Regions from separate parts of the Rhizobium sp. SYY.PMSO genome, predicted to be linked through region 1. Evidence: riboswitches for the same ligand, from Rfam matches in the RefSeq annotation. Region 1 holds a riboswitch; the other holds the start of a gene.
What was found. Region 1 has a riboswitch for cobalamin ahead of nrdH (glutaredoxin-like protein NrdH). Riboswitches for the same ligand answer to the same signal wherever they lie in the genome.
Positions count from the first base shown of each region.

Region 2: linked by a shared signal. The riboswitch ahead of ACJJVH_RS02090 (aromatic ring-hydroxylating oxygenase subunit alpha) and the one ahead of nrdH (glutaredoxin-like protein NrdH) in region 1 are both predicted to bind cobalamin.

Region 1 covers NZ_CP177350.1:791,151-794,992, reverse strand. The annotation lists gene nrdE (class 1b ribonucleoside-diphosphate reductase subunit alpha) at 1-1,940, opposite strand, end outside; gene nrdI (class Ib ribonucleoside-diphosphate reductase assembly flavoprotein NrdI) at 2,054-2,449, opposite strand; gene nrdH (glutaredoxin-like protein NrdH) at 2,461-2,682, opposite strand; cobalamin riboswitch at 2,934-3,152, opposite strand; gene ACJJVH_RS22055 (LacI family DNA-binding transcriptional regulator) at 3,510-3,842, shown strand, end outside.
Region 2 covers NZ_CP177349.1:437,638-441,479, forward strand. The annotation lists gene ACJJVH_RS02080 (DUF6656 family protein) at 1-459, opposite strand, end outside; gene ACJJVH_RS02085 (ACT domain-containing protein) at 563-976, shown strand; cobalamin riboswitch at 1,195-1,400, shown strand; gene ACJJVH_RS02090 (aromatic ring-hydroxylating oxygenase subunit alpha) at 1,498-2,742, shown strand; gene ACJJVH_RS02095 (2Fe-2S iron-sulfur cluster-binding protein) at 2,745-3,833, shown strand.

The DNA.
Region 1 (3,842 bases):
CGGAAGAACAGCGTCAGCGACAAGCCCTGGTCGACATGCCGGGTAGCCGCCGCATAGGTGTCGATGATCTTTTCCGGGCCGATCTCGTAGGCATCCTGATAATAATCGAGATTGTCGTTGGTCATGAAGGCCGCCGGATAATAGACGCGGCCGATCTTGCCTTCCTTGCGGATCTCGATCTTCGAAACGATCGGGTGGATCGAGGAGGTCGAGTGGTTGATGTAGGAGATCGAGCCCGTCGGCGGCACGGCCTGCAGGTTCTGGTTGTAGAGGCCGCCTTCCATGACGGCCTGCTTCAATTCGAGCCAGTCCTCCTGGGTCGGGATGGCGATACCGGCCTTTTCGAAGATGCCGGCCACGCGCTCGGTCGCCGGTTTCCACTCCTGCCCGGTATATTTGTCGAAATACTCTCCCGAAGCATATTTCGAGTTCTCGAAGCCCTTGAAGCTCTGCCCGCGTTCGACCGCAAGCCGGTTGGAGGCGCGAATGGCGTGGTAGGTCACGGTGTAGAAATAGATATTGGTGAAATCGACGCCTTCCTCCGAGCCGTAGAAAATGCGCTCGCGGGCGAGATAGCCGTGCAGGTTCATCTGACCGAGGCCGATGGCGTGGCTTTCGTCGTTGCCCTTCTCGATCGATGGCACGGAGGAGATATGGCTCATGTCGGAAACCGCCGTCAGCGCCCGGATCGACATCTCGATCGTCTTGCCGAAATCGGGGCTGTCCATCGCGGCGGCGATGTTGAGCGAGCCGAGGTTGCAGGAGATATCCTTACCCATATGCGTGTAGGAGAGGTCGTCGCCATATTCGCTGGCCTCGCTGACCTGCAGAATCTCCGAGCAGAGATTGCTCATGGTGATGCGGCCGGCGATCGGATTGGCACGGTTCACCGTGTCTTCGAACATGATGTAGGGGTAGCCGCTTTCGAACTGGATTTCGGCGATCACCTGGAAGAATTCGCGCGCCTTGATCTTCTTCTTGCGAATGCGGCTGTCGGCCACCATCTCGCGGTACTTTTCAGTGACAGAGATTTCGGTAAACGGCATGCCGTAGACGCGCTCCACGTCATAGGGCGAGAACAGGTACATATCCTCGTTGTTCTTCGCGAGTTCGAATGTGATGTCGGGAATGACGACGCCGAGCGACAGGGTCTTGATACGGATCTTCTCGTCGGCGTTCTCGCGCTTGGTATCGAGGAAGCGCATGATATCGGGATGGTGGGCGTTCAGATAGACGGCACCCGCACCCTGCCTGGCGCCGAGCTGATTGGCATAGGAGAAGGAGTCTTCCAGCAGTTTCATCACCGGGATGATGCCCGACGACTGGTTTTCGATATGCTTGATCGGCGCGCCGGCCTCGCGGATGTTGGTGAGGGAAAGAGCCACGCCGCCGCCGCGCTTCGACAGCTGCAGCGCCGAATTGATGGCCCGGCCGATCGATTCCATATTGTCTTCGACACGCAGCAGGAAGCAGGAGACCAGCTCGCCGCGCTGCTTCTTGCCCGCGTTCAGGAAAGTCGGCGTGGCCGGCTGGAAGCGTCCGGAGATGATCTCGTCGACCAGATCGCGGGCAAGCTGCTCGTTGCCGCGCGCCAGCGCCATCGCCACCATGCAGACGCGATCCTCGTAGCGTTCCAGATAGCGCTTCCCGTCAAACGTCTTCAGCGTATAGCTGGTGTAATATTTGAAGGCGCCGAGGAAGGTGGGGAAACGGAACTTCTTCGCATAGGCGTGGTCGAAGAGATCGCGCACGAAGTTGAAGGAATAGTGGTCGAGCACTTCCTGCTCATAATAGCCTTCCGTCACCAGATAATCGAGCTTCTCTCTGAGGTTATGAAAGAAGACCGTGTTCTGGTTGACGTGCTGGAGGAAGTACTGCTTGGCCGCCATGCGGTCCTTGTCGAGCTGGATCCTGCCCTGATCGTCATAGAGGTTCAGCATGGCGTTGAGGGCGTGATAGTCCAGCGCCGTTTCCGCCTTGGCCGGCCGGTCGCCGGCGGGATGGGAAAAAGCGTGAGGCGGCTTTTCGCCCGCGTCCCGCGTCAGAGAAGAGCTTAGCGTGTCCAAAATCGTTCCAATCCGTGTCTGACATTGGCGACATCCTCATCCGTTCCCAGGAGCTCGAACCGATAGAGGTAAGGCACCTGGCATTTGGTGGAGATGATGTCGCCGGCGATCCCGAAGGTCGCGCCGAAGTTGCTGTTGCCCGCGGCTATGACCCCGCGGATATTCGAACGGTTGCCCGCGTCGTTGAGGAAGCGGATCACCTGCTTGGGCACCGCGCCCTTGCCTCCTTCGCCGCAATAGGTCGGGACGATGAGGACGTATGGGGCAACCGCGCGAAACGCCTCTCCCGCCGCAAGCGGAATGCGGCCGGCCGGCAATGCAAGCTTTTCAACGAAGCGATGGGTATTTTCCGACCGGCTGGAGAAATAGACGATCTCGCCCATCGCCAAGCTCCTCAGGCGAGAGCGCTGATCATGTCGGGACGGAAACCGGCCCAATGCAGCTCGCCGGCAACGACAACCGGAACCTGGCGATAGCCGAGACCCTGCACCAGCTCATAGGCGGCGCTGTCGGTGGATACGTCGACGATCGTATAGTCGATGCCCTGGCGATCGAGAGCGCGGGTCGTGGCGGTGCATTGGACGCAGGCGGGCTTGCTGTAGACGGTAATGCTCATGGGATATCCTCGTATATGATGGGCATGAAAATTCGCTCGGGCACCGGACCGATGCCCGCTTGGCGGGATGAAAAACTGAAGGCGCGCCCAACCGGCGGCCGGGCGCTTAAGCGACCGTCACTCGCGCGGACGATTGTGGATATTCAAGAACATTGGACCTCACCCCGAAGCAGTTTTGGCGAGGCTTTCAGGGAAGCGATGACGGCTATCACGCCGCATGGACCATCGCTCGCCAGCCGGACACCCCGCCCGTGGACGCTATTGCTCGAGGCAGGTCTCCTGGCTTGCGGGTCGCCGCATTCGCCTCGCCTTCCCAAGACACATGGCCTCAGTGGCATTACAGAACGAATGCTCGCCGCTCACAGTTGCGGGGGCAGCTCCGGCTTGACAAACGTCATGCTTGCCGACCGGATTCCCATCTTAGCCTCCAATTCTTGCGAATCAGAGGAACCTCGAACACTATATATAGTAGTCCCGGTTAAAATTACGTCAACCGCTTCGATGGCTTCCGGTTAATTTCGGTGTCGATACGCACAGATAATTTCGCGTGACGCCTACAGGATAGCTGGGACGCGCGTCGCGCTGCATCAATATGCCGATCCCGGCTCTCCGCCTGAACCGCCAGAACTGTGAGGCGGCACCGTATGGCGCAGCAAGACGCCTGAAATCGCGTGACATGCCGGCCCACCAAGTGGGTTCGAGACGCGCTTCTCCGCCAAACCGTTTCCGCAGCCGATTGCCCACTCGCGAAAGCAAATGCGCAGCTTGACATCCAGCAATCCGCTTTTTATTAATACGTATAACTAATACGTATAAGTGATCGAGCAATGACGAACAGCCGAGCAACGCAGAAGGATGTCGCAAAGGCGGCCGGGGTCTCCCAAGCCACCGTTTCCATGGTGCTGAGCGGCGGCGGCGGATCGATCCCCGCGGAGACCTGGGAGCGCATCACCAAGGCGGCGAAGGATCTCGGCTACGTGCCCAACCGTTTCGCGCAGGCGCTCAAGACGAGCCGTTCGATGACCATTGCCTGCATCGTGCCCGATATCACCAACCCGTTCTACCCGTCGCTGATTCGCGGCATACAATCGGTCGCCGACGGGCTGAGTTACGATGTGATCACGGTCAATACCGATGGCACTCCGGAGCGCGAACGCCAT
Region 2 (3,842 bases), on a different replicon from region 1:
ATGGACGGCGACGGCGAAATACATCCGCGAATATTTCAGGCTGATGTCCTCGAAGAAGTTTTCTTCCTGGCCGATGCGGGCGAAGAAGTTGGCGATATAGAAGGCCCAGTTCACTTCCTGATATTGCGCGAACTGCGTGCGCGCGGCAGTGACGTGACAATAGCCGAGATGCGGCGTGTCCTTCAGCGTGTGATGAAAGATGAGCTTGGGAAAGCGAATGGATTTGTGGAAGCTGTTGAGCCGGTCATGGGTCTTTTCTCCAGCGCCCCTGAGCTTCAGCGCCGTGCGCTCGGCCACCTGTTCATGGCTGAGGTATTCCCGTTCTTCCGCCAGCCAATGCGCCCTGTTGCGGTTGATGCGGCCCGTGCGCAGGAATTCGCTGTGCCCCGTCGTCGGTGCCGCCGGCGCCGGTTCGGGGTCGGCGGGCTTCCCAGCGTCGAAATATCTGAGTTTGGCCATGCCGGATCTCGCTATAAAACTCTCTGGGCGAGAGGATAGATCACAGAGCTTGAGCCGGGCTTAACCGCGCCGGCCCGTCGGCCCCTCGAGGAGATGGAAGAACATGCCGGGAATTACCGATCTCACGCAGCTGCTTTCGAGCATGAAGCCTCATCTTGCCGAGGGTGAGTTCGCCTATTGCACCGTGCCGGCTTCGGCGTTGGGCGGCTACCTGTTTCTGGAGCCGATCGGGCTTTTCCGCGAGAAGGAGGGCGTGACGCTGATCCTTCCGGTGGAGATGGCGCGGCAGGCGGGGCTTCCGGCCGCTCCCGCGATGCGAATGATCACGCTCCAAGTCCACTCATCGCTGGAGGCGGTCGGCCTGACGGCGGCCTTCGCCGCGGCCCTGGGAAACGAGGGCATCAGCGCCAATGTCGTTGCCGCTTATTATCACGATCATATCTTCGTGCCGGCAGGCGATGCGGACCGCGCGATGGCCGCTCTGCTGGCGCTTTCCGCCGCCCAGCCACGCTCCTGAGCGCCGGCTGTCGAAAGGTACTGTCGCAATCAGAATAAAGCGTCATCGATGCGGTGCGGATAACGCATGCGTGCCTCTTCCCGCACAGGCGCATAAGAGGCTGAATTATCTTTCTATATTGGCGTTGTTCGCAACCGTCCGGTGCCCCCGTTTCGCCTGTCGCCAATTTCGAAGCCGATGTCGCATTGCAGCGCAGCCGCCGGCCGGGCGGAGAGCTATGATGCGATCAATCTCAAGGTGTCGTCCGTAGGGAGACGAAGAATTGGGAAGCCGGTCAAAACCCGGCGCTGCCCCCGCAACGGTGGTGGAGTGAGGCATGGCGAATAAAGCCACTGGGTCTGGACCGGCCTGGGAAGGTGCCATGTGGTCTTGGTGACAAGGCCGCTCCAGAGCCCGGAAACCAGCCTTGGGCACATATGATTGACTGACCGCGGCGGGCGGTCGGGACATTGCTTTCGGCCGTCTTCACGCGGTCACGCATGTCCTCCGCTCGCCTTCCGGTACTGCGCGAGGATAGGCGAATGGATATCAACAGCAATGTTCTGCGGCAATTGAAGAACCGCAGGCCGGGTTTCAGCCTGGAGCAACCCTTCTACACCGACCCGGACTACTTCAAGCTCGACATGGAGACGATCTACTATCGCGACTGGCTGTTCATCGGCCATGATTGCGAAGTGCCGCGCGCAGGCAATTATTTCACCGTCCAGATCGGCGATTATCCCGTTGTCATCGTTCGCGGCCGCGACCAGGTCATCCGCGCCTTCCACAATAGCTGTCGCCATCGCGGCTCGCGCGTCTGCACGACCGAGCGCGGCTCCTCGGCAAAGCTCGTCTGCCCCTATCACCAGTGGACCTACGAACTCGACGGCTCGCTGCTGTTCGCCCGCCAGATGGCCGAGGATTTCGACAAGAGCCAGTATTCGTTGAAGCCGGTCCATTGCGAAAGCGTCGCCGGCTATATCTTCATCTGCCTTGCAAAGAACGCACCGGATTTCGCCCCGGTCCGCGCCTCGATCGAGCCCTACATGGCGCCGCATCGCATCAGCGAAGCCAAGGTTGCCTTCCAGAGCACCATCATCGAGAAGGGCAACTGGAAGCTCGTCTGGGAAAACAACCGCGAATGCTATCATTGCGCGGCCAATCACCCCGAGCTTTGCCGCACCTTCCCGGAAGCGCCGACCGTGACCGGCGTGCAGGGTGCGATGAACGATCCGGTCATCGCCGAGCACTGGCAGCGCTGCGAAGCCGCCGGCCTGCCGAGCGAATTCAGGATCTCGCCCGATGGGCAGTTCCGCACCGCGCGCATGCCGCTGATCGAAGGGGCCGAGAGCTACACCATGTCCGGCCGGAACGCCGTCAGGCGGCCGCTCTCGTCCGACGTGACGATCAACGGCATCGGCACCATGCTGTTGTTCCATTACCCGACGACATGGAACCACCTGCTCGGCGACCACGCGATTTCCTTCCGCGTCCTGCCGATCAGCGCCGAGGAAACCGCCGTCACCACGAAGTGGCTCGTCCACAAGGATGCCGTCGAAGGTGTCGACTATAATCTGGAAGAGCTGACCCACGTCTGGACCGAAACCAACGATCAGGATCGCCGTATCGTCGAGGAAAATGCCTTCGGCATCCGCTCGCCGGCCTATGAGCCCGGTCCCTATTCGGAAATCCATGAAGGCGGCGTCATGCAGTTCGTCGAATGGTACACGACGTTCATGATCAACCGGCTGCAGGGCGACCAGGCCAAGCTGTCGGCGGTTGCCTGAGCATGAACATGACCGTCTCCCTTCCACATCGCCATCTCGATCAGATGCAGCCCTGGAGCGACAGGCAGCATCTGCTCGAATGCCTCTCGGTCACACCGGAGGCGCCCGATGTCATGACCTTTACCTTCGGGTCCGACAAGGACAACTGGTTCCGCTATTTGCCGGGCCAGTTCGTGACGCTGGAACTGCCGACGGCGCCGGAGCCGGTCATGCGCACCTATACGCTGTCGTCGACGCCGTCGCGGCCCTTTTCGGTGGCCGTGACGGTGAAGGCGCAGAAGGACAGCATCGGCACGCGCTGGATGTTCGAGAACCTGAAGCCCGGCATGCGGATCAAGGCTTTCGGCCCTCTTGGCGATTTCAGCCATGTCCGTCATCCCGGCGAAAAATATCTCTTCGTCTCTGCCGGCTCCGGCATCACGCCGATGATGTCGATGACCCGCTATATGTCCGACACGGCACCGCTGTCGGATATCACCTTCATCAATTGCTCGCGCGGCCCGGCCGACATCATCTTCCGCTCCGAGCTGGAATATCTCGCCCGTTTCATGCCGAACCTCAATCTCGGCCTCATCGTCGAGGGCTGCGGCCGCACCGATCTCTGGTCGGGGCTGAAGGGCCGTATCGACAAGGCCAAGATCGGCCTGCTGGCCCCCGATTTCATGGATCGCACGATTTTCTGCTGCGGCCCCGAGGTCTTCATGGACGCCGTCCGCTCCATGCTGGAAGCCCATGGCTTCGACATGAAACGCTACCATCAGGAGAGCTTCCAGCCGGCCAATGCCGCCACGCCGCTCGCGGAAGTGACGGACGACGCCTCGACGGAAGCCGCGACGATGATCCGCTTCACCATGGCCGGCAAGGATGTCGTCTGCGCGGCGGGGCAGACCGTGCTCCAGGCGGCGCGGGGCGCCGGCGTGCGTATCGGCGCGGCCTGCGAATCCGGCCTCTGCGGCACCTGCCGCGTGATGAAGCTTTCGGGCGAGGTCGAGATGAGCCACAATGGCGGCATCCTCGATGACGAGATCGACGAGGGCTATATCCTCGCCTGCTGCTCGCGCCCGAAGACGGATGTCCAGATCGAGGCCTAAAGCAAGTCC